Regions from separate parts of the Fructilactobacillus myrtifloralis genome, predicted to be linked through region 1. Evidence: predicted binding sites of a transcription regulator. Region 1 holds the regulator's gene; the other holds the start of a gene.
What was found. The regulator HrcA, encoded in region 1, represses chaperone genes, less so after heat shock. The targets are predictions, from matches to a motif close to TTAGCACTCNNNNNNNNNGAGTGCTAA.
Positions count from the first base shown of each region.

Region 2: a site for HrcA is predicted at 2,687-2,713, ahead of groES (co-chaperone GroES). Genes of this name have one in related genera too.

Region 1 is NZ_CP097116.1:342,801-352,723, forward strand. Features, by position in the region: gene dnaJ (molecular chaperone DnaJ) at 1-559, opposite strand, end outside; gene dnaK (molecular chaperone DnaK) at 690-2,537, opposite strand; gene grpE (nucleotide exchange factor GrpE) at 2,562-3,128, opposite strand; gene hrcA (heat-inducible transcriptional repressor HrcA) at 3,141-4,178, opposite strand; gene ribF (riboflavin biosynthesis protein RibF) at 4,257-5,204, opposite strand; gene truB (tRNA pseudouridine(55) synthase TruB) at 5,211-6,122, opposite strand; gene rbfA (30S ribosome-binding factor RbfA) at 6,189-6,539, opposite strand; gene infB (translation initiation factor IF-2) at 6,551-8,896, opposite strand; gene M3M35_RS01810 (L7Ae/L30e/S12e/Gadd45 family ribosomal protein) at 8,910-9,212, opposite strand; gene rnpM (RNase P modulator RnpM) at 9,199-9,480, opposite strand; gene nusA (transcription termination factor NusA) at 9,539-9,923, opposite strand, start outside.
Region 2 is NZ_CP097116.1:1,314,765-1,324,687, forward strand. Features, by position in the region: gene M3M35_RS06530 (ABC-F family ATP-binding cassette domain-containing protein) at 1-1,754, opposite strand, end outside; gene M3M35_RS06535 (redox-sensing transcriptional repressor Rex) at 1,963-2,607, shown strand; gene groES (co-chaperone GroES) at 2,740-3,024, shown strand; gene groL (chaperonin GroEL) at 3,069-4,691, shown strand; gene M3M35_RS06550 (hypothetical protein) at 4,704-4,988, shown strand; gene M3M35_RS06555 (APC family permease) at 5,120-6,958, shown strand; gene lrgB (antiholin-like protein LrgB) at 7,013-7,750, opposite strand; gene M3M35_RS06565 (CidA/LrgA family protein) at 7,757-8,158, opposite strand; gene M3M35_RS06570 (YigZ family protein) at 8,224-8,871, opposite strand; gene M3M35_RS06575 (ATP-dependent helicase ComFA) at 8,911-9,923, shown strand, end outside.

The DNA.
Region 1 (9,923 bases):
TCTGGCCCATGGGGGTGTTAACCGTCCGCGCAATCCGGCCAGAACCGTGACAATCAGGACAGGTTTCTGGTTGGGTCCCTGGTTTAGCTCCATTACCATGACAATCCGGACATTCAGCTTCCCGGTGGTAACTAATTTTCGTCGTCTTTCCAAAGATTGCTTCATCAAAGGTCAGCGTCATTTGGTACTGCAGGTCTTCCCCTTGTTGGGGCGCCGTTGGATCAGCTCGACGCCGACCCCCGCCACCAAACAAATCACTAAAGATATCTGAAAAGTCACCAAATCCAGCACCGCCAGCGCCATTAAAGCCACCTCCGGCACCACCGCCAAAGCCTTGTGGACCATCTGCGGAACCATATTGATCGTAGTTTGCCCGCTTTTGCTTATCACTTAAAACTTCATAAGCCTCAGTGATCTCTTTAAACTTGGCTTCAGCTCCTGGTTCCTTATTAATATCCGGATGATATTTTTTGGATAGGTGGCGATAGGCGTGATTGATATCTTTTTCGGTCGCATCTTTTGAAACGCCTAAGACATCGTAATAATTTTTCGCTGCCATTATAATCCTCCTCGTTTTATTGCCCCATTCTAAAACAAAAAGCCAAAGCGTTCATAATGGCTTTGGCTTTTTGATTACCCACCCATTTGGCAGGCAAGCTCCCACTGATTAGGAACTTAAAACGGGCTAATTATTTTTGATCGTCATCGTTTACTTCGTGAAAGTCACCGTCAACGGTCTGATCATCGCCTTGCTTAGCTGAATCAGCATCTTTGCCAGCGCCAGCTTGTCCATCTTGAGCTTGTTGTTGGTAAAGTTTAACTGCAACTGCTTGTACCTTTTCATTCAAAGCATCCTTCTTCGCTTTCATGTCTTCAAGGTTGTTGTCAGCTTTTGCTTTCTTCAATTCTTCTTCAGCATCTTTAACTTCTTTAATCTCTGCTTCAGAAACCTTGCCCTCAACGTCCTTCAAAGTCTTGTCAGTTTGGAAGATTAATTGGTCAACTTCGTTGTTCAAGTCAACTTCTTCTTTCTTCTTCTTGTCGGCTTCTTCGTTAGCTTGGGCTTCTTTCATCATCTTATCGATTTCTTCATCAGACAGACCATTGGAGTCCTTAATCGTAATCTTTTGTTCCTTACCAGTACCTTTGTCCTTAGCAGAAACGTTTACAATCCCGTTTTTGTCAATATCAAAGGTAACTTCAATCTGAGGAACCCCACGCGGAGCGGCCGGAATATCAGTTAATTGGAACCGACCTAATGATTTGTTATCAGCAGCCATTGGCCGTTCACCTTGCAACACGTGAATGTCTACAGCTGTTTGGTTATCAGCAGCGGTCGAGAAGGTTTGGGACTTCGAAGTTGGAATCGTCGTGTTCTTGTCGATCAACTTCGTCATTACTCCACCCATCGTTTCAATTCCAAGGGACAGCGGCGTAACATCCAACAGCACAACGTCTTTTACGTCTCCAGTCAGAACCCCACCTTGAATGGCAGCCCCTAAGGCAACTGCTTCATCAGGGTTAATGGAGTGGTTCGGGTTCTTACCCGTCCAGTTCTTAACGGCTTCTTGAACAGCAGGAATCCGGGTTGAACCACCGTTTAGGATTACTTCGTCGATGTCACTTGTACTTAAGCCAGCATCCTTCAGGGCGTTTTCAAATGGAACCTTCGTTTTATCAACTAAGTCAGAAGTTAATTCATTGAACTTAGCCCGCGTTAAAGTGGTTTGCAAGTGCAATGGACCATTGTCATTAGAAGCAATGAACGGCAGGCTAATTTCAGTTTGGTTAACCCCAGAAAGTTCCTTCTTAGCTTTTTCAGCTGCATCCTTCAACCGTTGTAAAGCCATCTTATCTTGGGATAAGTCAACGCCTTGTTCTTGTTTGAAGTTAGCAACTAACCAATCAATGATTCGTTGGTCAAAGTCATCTCCACCAAGGTGCGTATCACCATTAGTCGAAAGAACTTGGAAAACTCCGTCCCCTAATTCTAGGACAGAAACATCAAACGTTCCGCCCCCTAAATCGTAAACCAGGATCTTTTCATCTTTATCCTGCTTGTCCAAACCATATGCCAAGGAAGCGGCCGTCGGTTCGTTGATGATCCGCTTTACATCTAATCCGGCAATCTTTCCGGCATCTTTAGTTGCTTGCCGTTGGGCATCATTAAAGTAAGCTGGAACGGTAATAACAGCTTCAGTAACCGTATCACCAAGGTAATCTTCAGCATAGCCCTTAATGTATTGCAAAATCATAGCTGAAATTTGTTGTGGTGTGTATTTCTTGCCATCAATATCAACTGTGTAGCCTTGTTCACCCATGTGACTCTTGATGGAACGAACCGTGTTCGGGTTTGTAATTTCTTGCCGCTTAGCAACTTCCCCAACTTGAGTTTCCCCGTCTTTAAAAGCCACTACTGAAGGAGTAGTCCGTGACCCATCTGGGTTCGTAATGATTTTAGGTTTGCCACCTTCCATTACCGCTACAGCTGAGTTAGTGGTACCTAAATCAATTCCAATAATTTTATTACTTGCCATTGTTGTATCTCCTTTTATTTTTCTTTATTGTGCGACGATTACCATTGCTGGCCGAATAATTCGATCAGCTAAGCGGTAACCTGTTTGTAGCACCTGCACGACCGTATCAGCTGGATGTTCATCGCTAGCTGGAACGGTTTGCACTGCCTGGTGCACTTCGGGATCAAATTTAACTCCCACCTCATCAATCGCATGGATGTCATTATCGGTGAGCGCCTTTTGCAGGTGTTTAACCACCATTTCAATCCCGGTCTTTAACTGCCGCCCACTTTCGTCATCTACCTGCACGTTTAGTGCTCTGGTCAAGTCATCCAAAGCGGGGACAATGTCCTTAGCCAGTGATTGTGAGCCGTACTTAGCCAACTCACTTTGTTCTTTTTGGTTCCGTTTTTGCATGTTTTGAATCTCTGCTTGGGACCGTAAATAATCATTTTGGCTGTCATCCAACTGTTGTTGTAATTTATCAACTTCGGCCTGTAAAGCTTCGGTTGTCTTCGAAGCATCCGGTTGCGCTTGGTCTGCTTGATTAGTAGCAGTTGATTGGTCAGCTTGGGCTGCTTCAGCAGCTGGCTGCTTTTTGTCTTTGGCCATGCTAACCCTCCTTTATTGGTCGTAGTCATGATAATAACTACGAATTCTTGTTTGTAATTCATCACGAAACGCATCAACTAGCCCCATCACCCGGGGATAAAACATTCGGGTTGGACCAATTACCGCAATGCGACCAGTTCCGTGTTCTCCGGCATCATAAGTTCCACTAATAATGCTATAGTTTCGCCATAGATCGTTGGGCAATTCAACGCCCAAGCGTACGGAAACATCCCGACCACTGGGCTGTAAAATCGTTGCCAAGTCAGCGGCAGAACTCAAAGATGAATAGAGGGGCTTCAAGTTAGCAAAGGCTTCTGCCCCCATCCCATGGAATAAATTACTCCGACCACTCACAAAGAATTGGTCATGTTGTAACTTACTAGCAACCATCATGAAGGCATTTACAATTTGCGTAAAGTCCGCCAAAGGCTGCCCGCCATGGGCAACTTCATTTTCCAAGCTCCGGGTAACCGCTGCCAACGGTTGATTCCGTAAGTGTTGATTTAACCAGGCTTCCACTTTCGCACTACTACCTGGCGTCAACGCTTCTTCGGTTAGAAACGGTTGACTCTGCACTAATCCACTTTTCATCATCATAATCGCCATAAAGTTCTGATGATTAATCTGAGTCAGGCGAAACGACTCAACCACATCCTGGGATTGTAACGTCGGTGCAAAGGTTAGCGCCGTGTAATCAGTAATTTGTGATAACAAATCAGCTGACTGCTTCACGATGTCATCAATCTGTTTAAACGAATCATCTAACGTTTCCGTGATGTAGTCGCGTGCTTTCATTTCTAGTGGAATCGGTTCCGTCAGGTGATCAACGTAGTAGCGATAACCTTGATAAGAGGGAACCCGTCCGGAGGAAGTGTGTACCTGTTCAATGAAATGATTGTGACTTAGCACACTCATTTCATTGCGAATGGTCGCAGAACTAACCTTAATCGGTAAATGATCGGCTAGATACTTTGAACCAACTGGTTCTCCGGTTTGTGAATATGCGTCAACGATGTGTTTCAGAATCAGATTTTGTCTCTCAGTGAGCATCTTCACCACCTCTTTTTAGCACTCTCAATCACCAAGTGCTAAGGTACATTTATACTGTACCAAGGATAACCATGCAGGTCAAGAATTACGCTCTAATTTAAAAAACTTTCTCGCTTCCTGCTCATCACGTCGCAACTGGGCTACCAACGCTTCCGGGCCCTGATATTTGACCTCGTCACGCGTTTTGGTTAAAAACTGAACCGCAACCTGCTTTCCGTATAGATTCTGATTAAAATCAAAGAGATGCACCTCTAAGGTCACCGGATTTTGATCGCCAAAGGTCACGTTTTTACCAATCGATGCCATGGCCGGATACCAGTGGTCGTTGATCTGCATCTTAACTAGGTAAACGCCTAACCCCGGCATTCGTTGTAAGTCGTCATATTGAACGTTCGCGGTTGGATACCCGAGGGTCCGTCCCCGGGCGAACCCATGAACCACGGTCCCCGTAATTTGAAATGGACGTTGTAATAACCGGTTCACAGTTTCAATGTGGCCGGCACTAAGATTGCGCCGAATGCGAGTTGAGCTGACCTTCTTCCCATCAACGGTGGTGGCCGGCACCGTCACCACCGTAAAGCGGTCCTGGGCGTAGTCAGTCAGATTATCCATGGCGGCCTCCCGCTCCCCGTAGGTATGATCGAACCCGGCGACCACTACCTGAGCTTGCATGCGGATAATAAAATTATCCACAAATTCCTGCGGGGTCTGCGCCTGAAACAAATAGTCGTAGTTCACTTCGTAAACATAATCGACCCCTAAGGCTGCAAAGCGTTCGTACTTCGCTGTTTTTAGGGTTAAATAGCGCGCCGCGTCCCCCGTCAATTTTTGGTAAACAAGTGCGGGATGGTGATCATAAGTTAAGACCGCTAACGGCAAGTTCCGTTGCGCAGCTAAGTGCCGCGCCCTTTCGATGACTTGTTGATGGCCCTGATGCACGCCGTCAAAAAAGCCCATTGCTAACACTACGGGAGTGGGAAATTCTAAGTCAGGTGCGAGCGGATAGGTTAACTGCATAATCTGCATTAGTGATTACTCCAAACTAAACATTTTTTGTGGTTGATACTGGTGGTGCTTTTCATTGTAGTAGTATAACGCCTTATCTTCCCCATTATACCGTAAAACCACCTCTGCTTCAGTGCTGTTCAATTCACTGGGAGCGAGAAAGCCACCGTGCTGAACTCGTTGCCACTGCTCGTTCGTCAATTCCACCTGCGCAAAAGCATGCAGGGCATGATCAATCGGATACACTAGGTCCTCTAGCTGGCCAGCTGCTTGAGCAGTGGCTAAGGTATCTAATGAAACCGTTTGTTGAATGTCAAAACCGCCGCTCGCCACCCGGGTGAGCTGGGACATGACGGCCGGAAGCCCAAATAGCCGACCAAAATCAACGGCCAGAGTGCGCACGTAGGTCCCTTTTCCGCAGTGAACCTCAAAAAAGATGGTTTGGGTGCCAGCCGCTTCGTCAACGATGGCTTCGTCAAGTTGGGTAAATTCCGTAACTTGCACGGTTCGTTGCGGACGCGTGACCGTTTCCCCCCGCCGAGCATAATCATATAAGCGGCGTCCGTTCACCTTCACCGCTGAATACATGGGTGGAATCTGGTGAATGGTCCCGACAAAGTGGTGTAATCCACGTTTAATCTGGGCCTGCGTGAGCGGTTGAAAATGGGGTTGTTCTGCAATAATTTCGCCGTCAAGATCCTCCGTGGTTGTCGCAAAGCCAAGCGTAATTGCCCCCCGATAGGTCTTTCCCGATGCCATCAAATAGTCAACCACCTTGGTTCCATTCCCAAGGCAAATCGGCAAGACTCCGTCAACATTAGGATCTAAAGTCCCACTGTGACCCACCTTTTTTTGGTGTACAATCTTACGCACCTGACTCACGCAATCAAAACTGGTTCTCCCTAACGGTTTATAGAGGGGAATAATCCCATTTACCATATCCTCACTCCTTACTAATTACTAACTACGCAAAAATGACTGAGAAAAAATTTCTCAGTCATTTTTTTATTGGCGTTTTAGGTTGTTTAGCAACTGGTCAATTTTACTTCCGTACTCAATTGACTCATCGCGCTCAAAGTGAATTTCCGGTGTAACGTAAATACTCAACCGATGTCCCAATTCACCCCGAATTAACCCAGTTGCCTTATCAAGACCCTGCTGGACCTTTTCTTGTTCAGCTGGATCACTGGATAAAATACTGTAAAAGATCGTTGCCTGCTGTAAATCACCAGTTACTTTCACCCCGGTCACTGTAACTCCCTGAACCCGGGGATCACGCACTCGTTTCAACAGGATATCATCAACTTCTTTTTGAATCTCTTGTTGGAGCCGTCCAACTCGATATTGTTGTGCCATTGCTTTCCTCCTTACTTAGGAGCGACTTCTTTCATGTGGTAAGCTTCAATGACGTCGCCAACCTTAATGTCATTGTAGTTAGCAATCGTCAACCCACATTCGTGACCCTGTTTAACTTCTTTAACATCGTCTTTAAAGCGTTTCAAGCTGCCCAGTTCACCGTCGTACTTCACAACGCCATCGCGGACGAGCCGCACCTTACTGTCGTTGCGAACGTATCCATCACTGACCATTCCTCCAGCGATGGTTCCGACCGCCGAGGCCTTGTAAATCTGACGCACTTCAATGCTTCCGGTAACCTCTTCGACGTAAGTAGGATCAAGTTTCCCTTTCATCGCCGCGGTAACATCGTCAATCGCATTGTAAATTACTTGGTACAGCCGCACATCAATCTTATCCGTTTCGGCTTGGACCTTTGCCTGGGGCGTTGGCCGGACGTTAAATCCAATGATGATTGCGTTACTAGCCTTTGCTAGGGCAATATCACTTTCGTTAACCGCTCCCACAGAAGCATGAATAACGTTAACGTTAACACCTTCAACATCGATCTTCTTCAAGCTATCGGCTAACGCTTCTACGGAACCCTGCACGTCCGCTTTAATAATGACGTTAACCTGCTTCATGTCTTCTTGTTTCATGGAATCAAACAGGTTATCCAGGGTCACTCGATTATTTTGCTTTCGCTCTTCAATCTGCGCTTCCTTGGCCCGTTCTTCTCCGGCCGCCCGCGCGGTTTTTTCGTCATTAAAGACGACAAAGCGGTCCCCGGCTTCTGGAACGGCGTTCAGCCCCGTAATTTCAACCGGAGTCGATGGCGTAGCCGCGTCTAATTCTTGTCCGGCTTCGTTCGTCATCGTCCGAACCCGACCAAAGGTATCTCCAACCACAATTGGATCACCAGGATGGAGGGTTCCCTGTTGAACTAACAACGTTGCCACTGGACCCTTCCCTCGGTCTAGCCGGGCTTCAACCACTGAACCGGCTCCATTTTGCTTTGGGTTAGCCTTTAATTCCATCACATCGGCCTGCAATAAAATCATATTCAGCAGTTCATCCACGTTGGTTCCGTTTTTAGCTGAGATATCAACAAAGATGGTATCGCCACCGTAATCTTCAGGAACTAACCCATAGGTCATTAGTTGTTCCTTAACGTGGTTCGGGTTGGCGTTGGGACGGTCAATCTTGTTAACCGCCACGATAATTGGCGTGTTTGCTTCCTTAGCATGGTCAATTGCTTCGATGGTTTGGGGCATAACTCCGTCATCAGCAGCAACCACTAACACCGTAATGTCAGTGATGTTTGCCCCTCTGGCCCGCATTTCGGTAAAGGCCGCGTGTCCGGGCGTATCCAAGAACGTAATCAAATGATCGTCTTGTTGTAACTGGTACGCTCCAATTGCCTGGGTAATTCCCCCGGCTTCTCCCGCCGTAATGTGCGAATGACGCAGGTAATCCAGCAAGGTCGTCTTCCCGTGGTCAACGTGACCCATAATCGTCACTACTGGGGGACGCGGTGCTTGATAACTCGTGTTATTTTCCTCTTCTTCAAAGAACTTATCGATATCAGAAACGTTGACGTGTTCTTTTTCTTGGGCCTTGATTCCGTAATCTTCAGCCAATAATTCAATGGCATCCTTATCAAGGGACTGGTTTTGGTTAACCATCATGCCCAACATAAATAACTTCTTGATGATTTCGGCTGGTTCGCGGTGCAAAATCTTTCCCAGATCCTGAGCGTTCATCCCATCTTCATAGACCAAGACTTCTGGTAACGGCCGGTTTTTCCGTACCGTTGGCGCCTTTTTCTTGTGGTTTTGCCGAATCCGTTGGTTTTTCGAATACATATTCGCAAACCGGTTGTTACGATTATTACGGCGCTTTTTCTTGTTTTTATTGTTGTTGCTATTGTTGTTTCGATTTAAACTGCCACCGAATTTACCAGCCCCTGATTTAGCTTTAGCCGTGGTTGATTGACTCCCAGCTGGCTTAGCAGCCCGTGCTGGTTGCTTTTGAGTTGCGGGCTTCGGCTTTCCCTGATTGGTTGCTTTGCCATGATTAGCGTGATTGGCATGCGTAGGCTTGTTCGTTTTCGTTGTTGCAGCGGCCTGGTGGTGTTCTGGACGTTTACCAGTTGCTTGCGCTGGCTTGCTCTGTGTGGCAGCTGAGGCTTGCTTGTTACTAGTTGCCTGGGGTTTCCCGTTTTTAGTCATTGCACCTCGTACTGTCTTTTCCTGGGCTGCATCTAACGATGACATGTGGTTTTTCACACTAATCCCATTTGCTTGTGCTACACCCAGTACTTTTTTACTGGGAACGTTTAATTCTTTTGCTAGTTCATAGATTCTTTTTTTGGCCATGAAACCACGCTCCTTACTTGTTTATCTCATTTAATTTCCTCGCAAAGCCTTGATCTGTAATTCCAATGATTGTTCGTGGTTGTCCAATCGCCGCACTTAATTCGGCTTTGGTTAACTGGTGGTTCACAGGAACGGTATAAAAGCGACTCTTATCCAAAAAGCGCTTGGCAGTCGCTGTTCCAGCGTCACTGGCTAAGAATAAAAATTGAACTCGGTGACTCCGAATTCCACTTAACACCAGTGCCTCTCCGGTAACTATTTTACCAGCTCGCCGGGCGATTCCCAACAAATTAAGCGTTTGCTTATAATTGGTCATTTTGCATCAATTCCCGTCTAGCTTGGATGTGATCAACGTACTCAATCAGCTGGTCATAGAACTCCGGATCCAGAGTGACGGAAAAAACCTGCTCCAGAAGTTTGGCATCCCGGGCCTGTTTGACTGCGTCCACATCAATCTGCACGTACGCACCGCGCCCCGCCTTTTTTCCAGTTGGATCTAGACTAACGTTCATTTCCTTATCGCGCACAATGCGGACCAGATCCTTTTTCGGAAACATCGCTCCGGAAATGACGTCCTTGCGCATCGGAATCTTTCTCTGCTTTTTCAAGTTCGCTCCACTCCTTTGCTTCGTTGCACCTTTACTAGTCGGTTACTTCACTGTCATCGTCGCTAACCGAAGCAGGCTCAGCATCCGCTTGCTCCTGATCGTTCATCTCAGATTCCGCCTTAATATCAATGCGGTAGCCGGTGAGCCGGGCTGCTAGCCGCGCATTTTGCCCCCGTTTTCCGATTGCTAGCGATAACTGATCGTCAGGAACTACTACGGTACAAGCTTTGTCTTCTCCGTCTTTGAAGATGACATCTACCACTTCAGCCGGATTTAAAGCGTTGGCAATGTACTGGGCCGGATCTTCATCCCACTGGACGATATCCATGTTTTCGCCCCCGAGTTCGTTCACAATGTCTTGCACCCGTTGCCCCCGGGGTCCCACCGTGGTCCCCACTGGATCAACGTTTGCTTCGTTT
Region 2 (9,923 bases), 490 kb from region 1:
GTTTCTAAATCCTGGATGGTTCGTGCTAACTTCCGTTGTTGCCGTTGGATGTCCTTCTGGCGTTGAAATTGTTGCTTTTGGTCGGAAGCAGGGGCAGTTACAACGGGTTGCTCTGGCTGTTCATGCGCCGCAATTTCTGCTTCCTCCGCTTTTTTAGCCCGGTAATAATCATAGTTACCCATGTAGGTGGTTGAGCCCGCGGCGCTCAGCTCAACGATGTGGGTAGCCAACTTGTTGATGAAATACCGATCGTGAGAAACAAACAAAATCGTGCCTTGAAAGGCCAGGAGGGCTTTTTCCAAGACGTTAATGCTATCGACGTCTAGATGGTTAGTTGGTTCGTCTAGGACTAAAAAGTTATCCCGTTCCATGGATAATTTGGTTAGTAACAGGCGGGCCCGTTCGCCTCCCGAGAGATTGGCAACCTGTTTTTCCACCGCGGCACCGCTGAAGAGGAAGCTCCCGAGGATGGAGCGGATGTCACCTTCCGGAGTGGTCGGGTAATCATCCCAGAGCTCGTGCAGCACGTCCTTTTCGGGATGCAGGCGGGCCTGTTGCTGGTCGTAATAGCCGATCTGGACCCCGGTCCCAAAGCGAATCGTACCCTGAAGCGGGGGCAGTTCCCCTACAATCGTTTTTAATAAGGTTGATTTCCCCACCCCGTTGGGACCAAAGATGGCAACGCGTTGTTGCCGCCTTAAGTGCAGGTTGATGGGGTAACTCAGTTCTTGGTGGTAGCCAATGCCGAGGTTCTCAACGTCTAAGACGACCTCTCCACTTTTACGAGCGGGTTGAAAGTGAAAGCGAGCGGTGGCGTGTTGCTGACTGGGTTTTTCCACCCGTTCGAGCTTGGCAAGTTGTTTTTGCCGGGACTGGGCTCGTTTGGTAGTGGAAGCGCGCACCAGGTTTTTCTGGATGAATTCTTCATCTTTTTTAATTTGGTGCTGCTGCTTTTCGTATTTCTTAGCAGCCAGAGTCAACTGGTGTTCCTTTTCGGTTACAAAGAAACTGTAATTTCCGGCGTAGTAGTTTAAGTGGCCGTGGTCTAACTCATAGATGCCCGTTACCGTCTGATCGAGAAAATAACGATCGTGAGAAATGATTAAAAACGCCCCGGCGTAGGATTTTAAAAAGTTTTCTAACCAGGCGGTCGTTTCCATGTCAATGTGATTAGTCGGTTCATCCAGTAAGAGCAGGTCGGGCTTTTCAAGCAGTAGTTTAGCTAACGCTACGCGGGTTTGTTGGCCACCCGATAGTTCACTGATGGGGCGAGCCTGGTCAGCGGGGCTAAAGCCAAACGCACTCATAATGGTCCGAATCTCCGCGTGGTAGCCGTAGCCGTTGTTTCGTGTAAAATCGGCTTGCAACTGGTCGTAAGTTTTTGAAACGGCGGCTAGTTGGTCCGGATCCTGATTAATCTCCGGCTGACTCATCTGGTCTTCAAGTTGATGAAGCCTAGTTTCCATTTCCTGTAAGCCCTTAAACGGGAGCTCTAACTCGGCTTGAATTGTCCGATCGGAATGGAGTCCGGTATTTTGGGGTAGGTAACCGATCGATAAGTTTTGTTTAGTGGTCACGGTTCCAGAGCTAATCGTTTGGGGATCAACCAGCATTTTTAACAGGGTTGATTTTCCCGCGCCGTTTTGGCCGACTAACCCGAGGTGACTGTGGTCATTAATGGTTAAATTAAGATCTTCAAAGATCGCCACGCCATTAAATCGTTTGGTCAGGTGTTGTGCCTGTAAGATAATCATGGTGATTCCTCCTGTCGTCATCTTATCATATTTACCGTTGTGATTAGGCCGGCTAGTCTGAAAAATGCAAGGTGGACGGGGACAGTTGAGACCCCCGATTGGAATTGGCGGAGCGGGGCTAGCGCTAACCAAAAAATTCACAAACTTTTAGTTTGTGGTAGAATGGTAAAAGTGAAGGTACGACTAATTTTAAGGAGGAAACTAGCCAATGGCAGAAGTTAAAATTCCCCGTGCAACTGCAAAGCGCCTGCCGCTCTATTATCGCTATTTAAACATTTTACATGACGGGGGCAAAACACGGGTCTCATCGACTGAGCTAGCTGATGCCATTCACGTGGATTCAGCGACCATTCGTCGGGACTTCTCCTACTTTGGGGCCCTCGGGAAACGAGGTTACGGGTATGATGTTGATAACTTGTTAGAATTTTTCAAGAACATCCTACATCAGGACCGTTTGACCAACTTGGCCCTAGTGGGGGTTGGAAATCTTGGTCACGCCCTGTTGAACTTTAATTTCCATCAGGATAGCAACATTCGGATTTCCGCGGCGTTCGATGTGAATCCAAAGAACGTCAACACGATTCAGGGAGGCGTCCCCATTTACCCGATGGATCAAATGATTAACCAGCTCCGGGACCAACAAATCAGCGTGGCCATTCTAACCGTTCCGGCGAAGGTCGCCCAAGACGTTGCAGATCAAGTTTCGGAAGCCGGGGTAAAGGGGATTTTAAACTTTACGTCCCGGCGCTTGGATGTTCCTGATGACATTCGGGTGCACAACGTGGATTTGACCAACGAATTGCAAACCCTCATTTACTTTATTGATCATTATGATGAAACAACCGAGGAATAGGAGTTACTGCTACAGTAACTCTTTTTTTGAAACTAAATTCTTGCATTTTCCCAGCTGGGGGATTATATTAATAATGTAATTAGCACTTGATGAGTTTGAGTGCTAAAACGTTACTTTATTGGAGGGATTAAGATGTTACAACCAATTGGAGATCGGGTTATTATCGAAGTAGAAGATCAACCAGAAGAAACAGTGGGTGGCATTGTCCTCGCAGACAACGCGAAGGAAAAACCAACCCAAGGCAAGGTCGTTGCTGTTGGAGCCGGACGGGTGCTTGACAGTGGCGAACGGGTCGCTCCAGTAGTTCAGGAAGGCGACAACGTGATGTTTGATAAATACGCCGGCACCAAGGTTAACTATGCAGATCAAGAATACTTGGTAATGCACGAAAACGACCTCTTAGCAATCGTAAAATAAGCGTAACAATGGAACACAAATAAAATCAACATGAGGTGATTAAAATGGCTAAAGAGCTTAAATTTTCAGATGACGCACGGAGCGCAATGCTCAAGGGTGTTGATAAATTAGCTGATACAGTTAAAACGACAATGGGTCCAAAGGGTCGTAACGTTGTTTTAGAAGAAACAGCTGGCGATCCAACCATTACTAACGATGGGGTCACGATTGCTAAGGCAATTAGTTTACCGGACCACTTTGAAAACATGGGGGCTAAGTTAGTTTCTGAAGTAGCTTCCAAGACGAACGATGTTGCTGGGGACGGAACCACTACTGCAACTGTTTTGACCCAAGCAATTGTCAAAGAAGGTATGAAGAACGTCACGGCCGGTGCTAACCCGGTTGGTGTACGTCGGGGAATTGAAAAAGCAACCCAAGCCGCTGTAGACAGTTTGCGGAAGATGAGTCACAAAGTTGAAAACAAAGACGACATCGCACAAATTGCTTCCATTTCTTCCGCTAGCAAAGAAGTTGGAAGTTTGATTGCGGAAGCCATGGAAAAGGTTGGTAACGATGGGGTAATTACCATCGAAGACTCCAAGGGAGTGGAAACCAGCTTGGACGTGGTTGAAGGAATGGAATTTGATCGTGGTTACATGTCCCAATACATGGTTACTGATCAAGAAAAGATGGAAGCCGATCTCGATAATCCATACATCTTAATTACTGACAAAAAGATTAGCAACATGCAAGACATCATGCCCCTCTTACAATCAGTCGTTGAACAAGGTCGGGCACTGTTAATCATTGCCGATGACATTGGTGGCGAAGTATTGCCAACCTTGGTCTTGAACAAGATGCGGGGAACGTTTAACGTGGTTGCCGTTAAGGCCCCTGGTTTTGGTGACCGGCGGAAAGCCCAATTACAAGACATCGCCACGTTGACTGGTGCAACTGTCATTAGTGATGACTTAGGCTTTGACTTGAAAGACACGACCGTCGATCAACTTGGTCAAGCTAATAAAGTAAACGTTACGAAGGATAAGACAACCATCGTAGAAGGCAAGGGTGACAAAGAAGCCATTGCTAAGCGAGTTGCTGAAATTAAGGGTCAAATTTCGACGACCAACTCTGAATTTGATAAGGATAAGTTACAAGAACGGTTAGCTAAGTTAGCTGGTGGAGTAGCCGTAATCAAAGTCGGAGCTGCAACCGAAACGGAATTAAAGGAACGCAAGTACCGGATTGAAGATGCTTTGAATGCTACCCGGGCTGCCGTTGAAGAAGGCTTCGTTCCTGGTGGAGGAACTTCCTTCATCAACATCCTCGCTGATGTAGCTGCCGTTGATGCCGATGGTGACGAACAAACGGGAGTTGACATTGTACGTCGGGCTCTTGAAGCTCCAGTTAAGCAAATTGCTGAAAACGCCGGAGTGGATGGTGCTGTAATCGTTGACCACTTGAAGCAAGAAAAACCAGGAGTTGGATACAACGCTGCGGATGGCAAGTATGAAGACATGATTGCCGCCGGAGTTGTCGACCCAACCAAGGTTAGTCGGTCAGCTTTACAAAATGCTGCCTCAGTTTCTTCATTGTTACTTACGACGGAAGCCGTAGTTGCTGAAGAACCAAAAGAAGACAGTAACGACAACCCAGGAATGCCACAAGGAATGCCTGGAATGATGTAGCCTTTTGGATTAATGAAAAGAAGTGATATTATTATGAAGGAAATCTTTTTTGAATCATCAAATGGGAACGACGGAGTTGTTACTATTGATGGCAATGATTTCGAATTTTCAATGGTTTCAATACCAAAAGGTATTGGTGAAAGTGAAGATCAAAAGCAAATTACTTTCCCTGTTGAATTGCAAAATTATTTAGGTCTTGATGATAATTCTTTGTTATTCACAGACGAAAATGATTTCACATTCACTGGTAAAACTAGTGATGGTGAAGATTATGTTGCAAACATTAATCTGAATTAGGTTAATTATTAAAAGGGAAGTTTACGGAAGTAAACTTCCCTTTTGCTGTTGTCGCGAGCTGGGAGTCGGAGTATAGTAGCAGGTGTATTAAAATGCTAGGAAGCAAATTCAAGATATAGGAGTAAAGTTTCATGTGGCGATATTTAAAGCGTTTAATTATTGGCCGACCACTGAAAAGTACTGATGAATCCGGGCAATCCCTGACGAAATTTAAGGGCTTGGCGCTCTTGTCATCTGATGCCTTATCCTCAGTGGCCTACGGAACGGAACAAATTACGGTAGTCTTGATTACGTTATCGACCGCCGCCCTCATGTATCAAATGTGGATCGGGTTGCTAGTGTTAGTGTTACTAGCAGCCATTACCCTGTCGTATCGTCAAATCATCTATGCTTACCCCTCTGGTGGGGGAGCGTACGTGGTTGCACGCACCAACTGGGGGGAAGGCGCCGGCCTGGTTGCCGGGGGCTCCCTACTGGTTGATTACATGTTAACCGTGGCGGTTTCGACCACCTCTGGAACGGAAGCCATCACCTCTGCCATTCCGAGTCTTTATCACTACCAGGTGCCCATCGCGGTGCTAATCGTGCTGTTTATCATGGTATTGAACTTACGGGGAATGCGCGATTCGGCCGCGTTTCTGGTCATCCCGGTGTACTTCTTTATCTTAATGATTATTTTGATGATCATCATCGGTGGCTATAACATTCTGACGGGGAAAATCGCGTACCACGCGGCTGCGCCGCTGAACGCTTCGGTGAAGGGCATGACGTTGCTGCTCTTCTTCAAAGCCCTTTCGGCAGGGTCAGCCTCCCTGACTGGAGTGGAAGCCATCAGTAATGCCGTTCCTAATTTTAAGCAGCCTAGTCGGAAGAATGCGGCGAATACGTTGGCATTAATGGCCATTATTTTGGCGCTTTTCTTTGGTTCCATCACCTGCTTGAGTTACTACATGGGCATTATTCCCAACGTTAAGGATACCGTGTTGTCCCAAATCGGGAGCGGAGTCTTTGGCCACGGGTTCTTCTATTACATGTTGCAACTTGCGACCGCGCTAATTCTAGCGGTTGCTGCTAACACGGGATTCTCGGCCTTTCCAATCCTGGCCTACAACATGGCGAAGGATAAGTATTTGCCGCACGCCTACCTGGATAAGGGGGATCGTCTCGGTTATTCCAACGGAATTATTTCACTGGCGATTGGAGCCATCACGTTGATTTTGGTTTTCAACGGGAAGACCAATCTGTTGATTCCACTTTATGCCGTCGGGGTGTTTGTGCCATTTACCCTGTCACAGTCCGGGATGATTGTGCACTGGTTCCATCATAAGGAAGGTTTCTGGCCGGGAAAGATGTTCATTAACCTAGTTGGAGCTGGAATGTCTTTGATGCTGGTAGTCATCCTGTTTTCCCTCCGCTTTAGGGACGTTTGGCCGTACCTGATCATCATGCCGTTGATTTTGTACATGTTTTATCGGATTCACAATCACTACGAGCAAGTGGCGCGTCAGTTACGGATTGATAACAAGGATGCCGCCGCCCAAATTCGCAAGTACGATGGGTCAACGGTGATTGTGTTGGTCGGAAACGTGACGCAAGTTACCCGCCAGGCAATCAGCTATGCCACTTCGATTGCGAACCAGGTGGTTGCCGTCCACGTCTCCTTTAATTCTGATCCGGAGAGTGAAAAGAAGATTGAGGACCAGTTTAAGCATGAATATCCAGACATTCGGTTTGTTAACATTCACACTTCATACCGCTCCCTCAACGATCCGGTGCTCCGGTTCTGTGATGTAATTGCCCGCAAGGACGATGAGATTAACTACTCCACGACCGTGCTTGTTCCGCAGTTTGTGCCTCGGCACCACTGGCAACAAGTCCTGCATAACCAAACGGGACTGCGGCTTAGAGCAGCGCTTAATTCGCGGCAAAACATCATTGTCTCAACCTATAACTATCATTTAAGTAATTAAATTTATCCACAAAAAAACCGTTCGGAGAACCGAACGGTTTTTTATATGATTAATTTATAAATGAACCAGATTAGCAAAGATGGGCACGACAATGTCCACCACGATTGAGATAATGACCACTGAGATAGCAGCCATGGAACCCTGCACTTCACCCAGTTGGAGCGCTTTCGCTGATCCTAACGTGTGCCCGGCGGTTCCCAGTCCGAGCCCCACGCCGATTGGATTCTTGAGGTGGAAAATTTTAATTAACCAGTCCCCAATGGCGTAAATGATGACGGCGTTCAAAATGCAGGCCATCGCGGTTACGGCTGGAATACCGTGAATCCCAGCGGCAATTGGCATTGCAACGGCCGTGGTAGCTGCCTGCGGTAACATTGAGGCAATTCCGGCGTTGTTAAGCCCGAGGAGCTTTGAGACAAAGTACATGATAATGACCGAAATGGTCAGCCCAATCACCAGAGCCAGGATGATTTCTATCCAGTACTTCTTCACAATATCATTGCGTTTGAACAGGGGAATGGCAAAGGCAATCGTAGCGGGATACAGGAACCAGAAGATGATGTCACCACCAGGCTTGTAGAGGTTTTTGTAAACCCAGACGACGTCGAGATTAGTTACTTTGGCTAGTAACCAGAGCAAGAACACCCCGAGCACCATGCTGACAAAGAGCGGTTGGAAGAGGAAAAACCCCTTGGTCTTTTTAAACAGCACCGTACCGATTAGATAGACGACGAGCGAGAGGGCGATTCCAAACATCGGCGTCCCCAAGAATTTTAATAATTCAGCTTGCATATGTAACTACTCCTTTCCGGGAAAGAGGCGCTGGCGCAGCCAGATGAGGGCCGTGGCTACGAGAGCCACCGAGACTAACATGACCACCGTTGAGATGATAATCATGACGATCATTTGGAGTCCCGAATGCTTCATGATGTTCAGGTCGGCGGCCAGTTGAATTCCAGAGGGAACAAAGAGAAAGGCCAAGATGCTAATCAAGAAGTTACCGACCTTTTCCACGTGAACTGGTTTGATCAGGCGGAAAGTGAGTAGGAGATACAGCAGGATTAACCCGATGACCGGTGCTGGAACCGGGAAATTTGCGGGAAATAGAGCTGAAATTAAGTAGGAAACAAATAAAATCACGGCATAAATTCCCATTTGCACTAAAATGGGGGCCGCTGGTTGTGAATCTTTAGATGACATGAAAAAACTCCCTTCAATTGTGATTTATTTCACTACCATTATACCAGAGCCCCCGTGAAACGCAATCAGGCTTGGGGGCGTTTCACTGGTTGTTCGACGAATTGCGGCCCCGCACTTTGAATGGTAACGTTGCCGGCCAGGTGATTAGTTAAAGCTGTTTTGAGAGGTTCCAATTGATCCTGGGCCACAGAGGTAGTGACGGTCACCTCCGTTTGAAAATCAACGTTTTGAACTTCAAGGTGGTGGGTAGTTAAAAAATAGGTTAATTGATCATAGTTTTTGTAGCTCACGGTAATTTGCAGGCCTTCGTGCTGGACGATGGCGACGGTTCCAACGGCCGCAATGACTTTTGAAGTGGCGTTACTGTAAGCCCGGATTAGTCCGCCCGCGCCGAGCTTAATGCCGCCAAAGTAACGGGTCACGACGACGGCAACGTCGTGGAGGTGTTCCTGCTTAAGCACCTCTAAAATGGGAACACCTGCCGTCCCGCTGGGTTCCCCGTTATCACTTTCCCGTTGCACGTGGTCGTCTGCTCCAAGCAGGTAAGCAAAGCAGTTGTGGGTGGCTTTTTTGTGCTCCGTTTGGATGCGGGTTAGAAAGTCCGTGGCCTCTGCCTCGCTCTGAACGCGGGCAACGTTAGCAATAAACTTAGACTTTTTAATTTCTAGGGTATGGGTGCCCGCTTTGGTAATGGTTAAAAATGGTTGTGCCATGAGAAGGCTCCTTTCCGTATCTCTGGTAGAGGTGAAGGTATGAACGAACTTGATTTGGCGGGTCGCTTAGTACCCGTGACTGCCGAGCAGCAGCGGGGATGGGCGAATGAGCCTGGGATCCAACTAACCCCCGCGTTGCAGGTATTATCTACTGTTATTCATTGTAACCGATGCCACAATGATTGTGAAAAGGAAGTCAGCCAGCTGCCGACTGGCGACTATTACTGTCGCAACTGTATTAACCTCGGTCGGCTTGACAGTTCCATGGCGCTCGCCACCAGGGCGGAACCGAATGCGTTTCAAGTTGCAGCGACTCCGGTGTTAGCCTGGGTTGGCAAGTTAACGCCCGACCAACAAAGCTGTGCAGCCCAAATTCGCCAGGGCTTTCAAACCCACCAATCCCAGTTACTATGGGCGGTGACGGGGGCTGGTAAAACCGAGATTTCGTTTGTCGGGATTGCCTGGGCGCTGGAGCAGGGTTTACGAGTGGCGATTGCCTCGCCCCGGGTCGATGTTTGTTTAGAACTCTTTCCGCGCTACCAGGCGGCATTTCCCACCATTCCGATGGTGCTCTTGCATGGGCAACAACAAACACCATACTCGTATCGGCAACTAACCATCTGTACGACTCATCAGTTGTTGCGCTTTCAGGCCGCGTTCGATGTGTTAATCCTAGACGAAGTAGATGCGTTTCCCTATGCCGGTAATCCCACTTTGGCGATGGCCACCCAGCGAGCGGTGAAACCACAGGGCGCGTTATTGTTGATGACGGCAACGCCTAGTCGCCAGTTGCAACGGGAGTATCGCGGGCGCATTGCCTACTTACCGCGTCGGTTCCATGGGTTTCCGTTACCCCAATTGCGGTGGCGGTTGGCCTACCGCTGGCGTCACCAGCTAGACCGCGGCCGCTTACCAAGGATTTTAAAGCGGTTGGTCCAGCAGAAAGTGCAGGCCCAGCAACCCTTTTTGCTGTTTGTGCCCCGGATTCGGGACCTGGCGGTGATTGATGGCTACCTAGCTAAGTGGTTTGAAAATCGGGTGCAGTGGGAAAC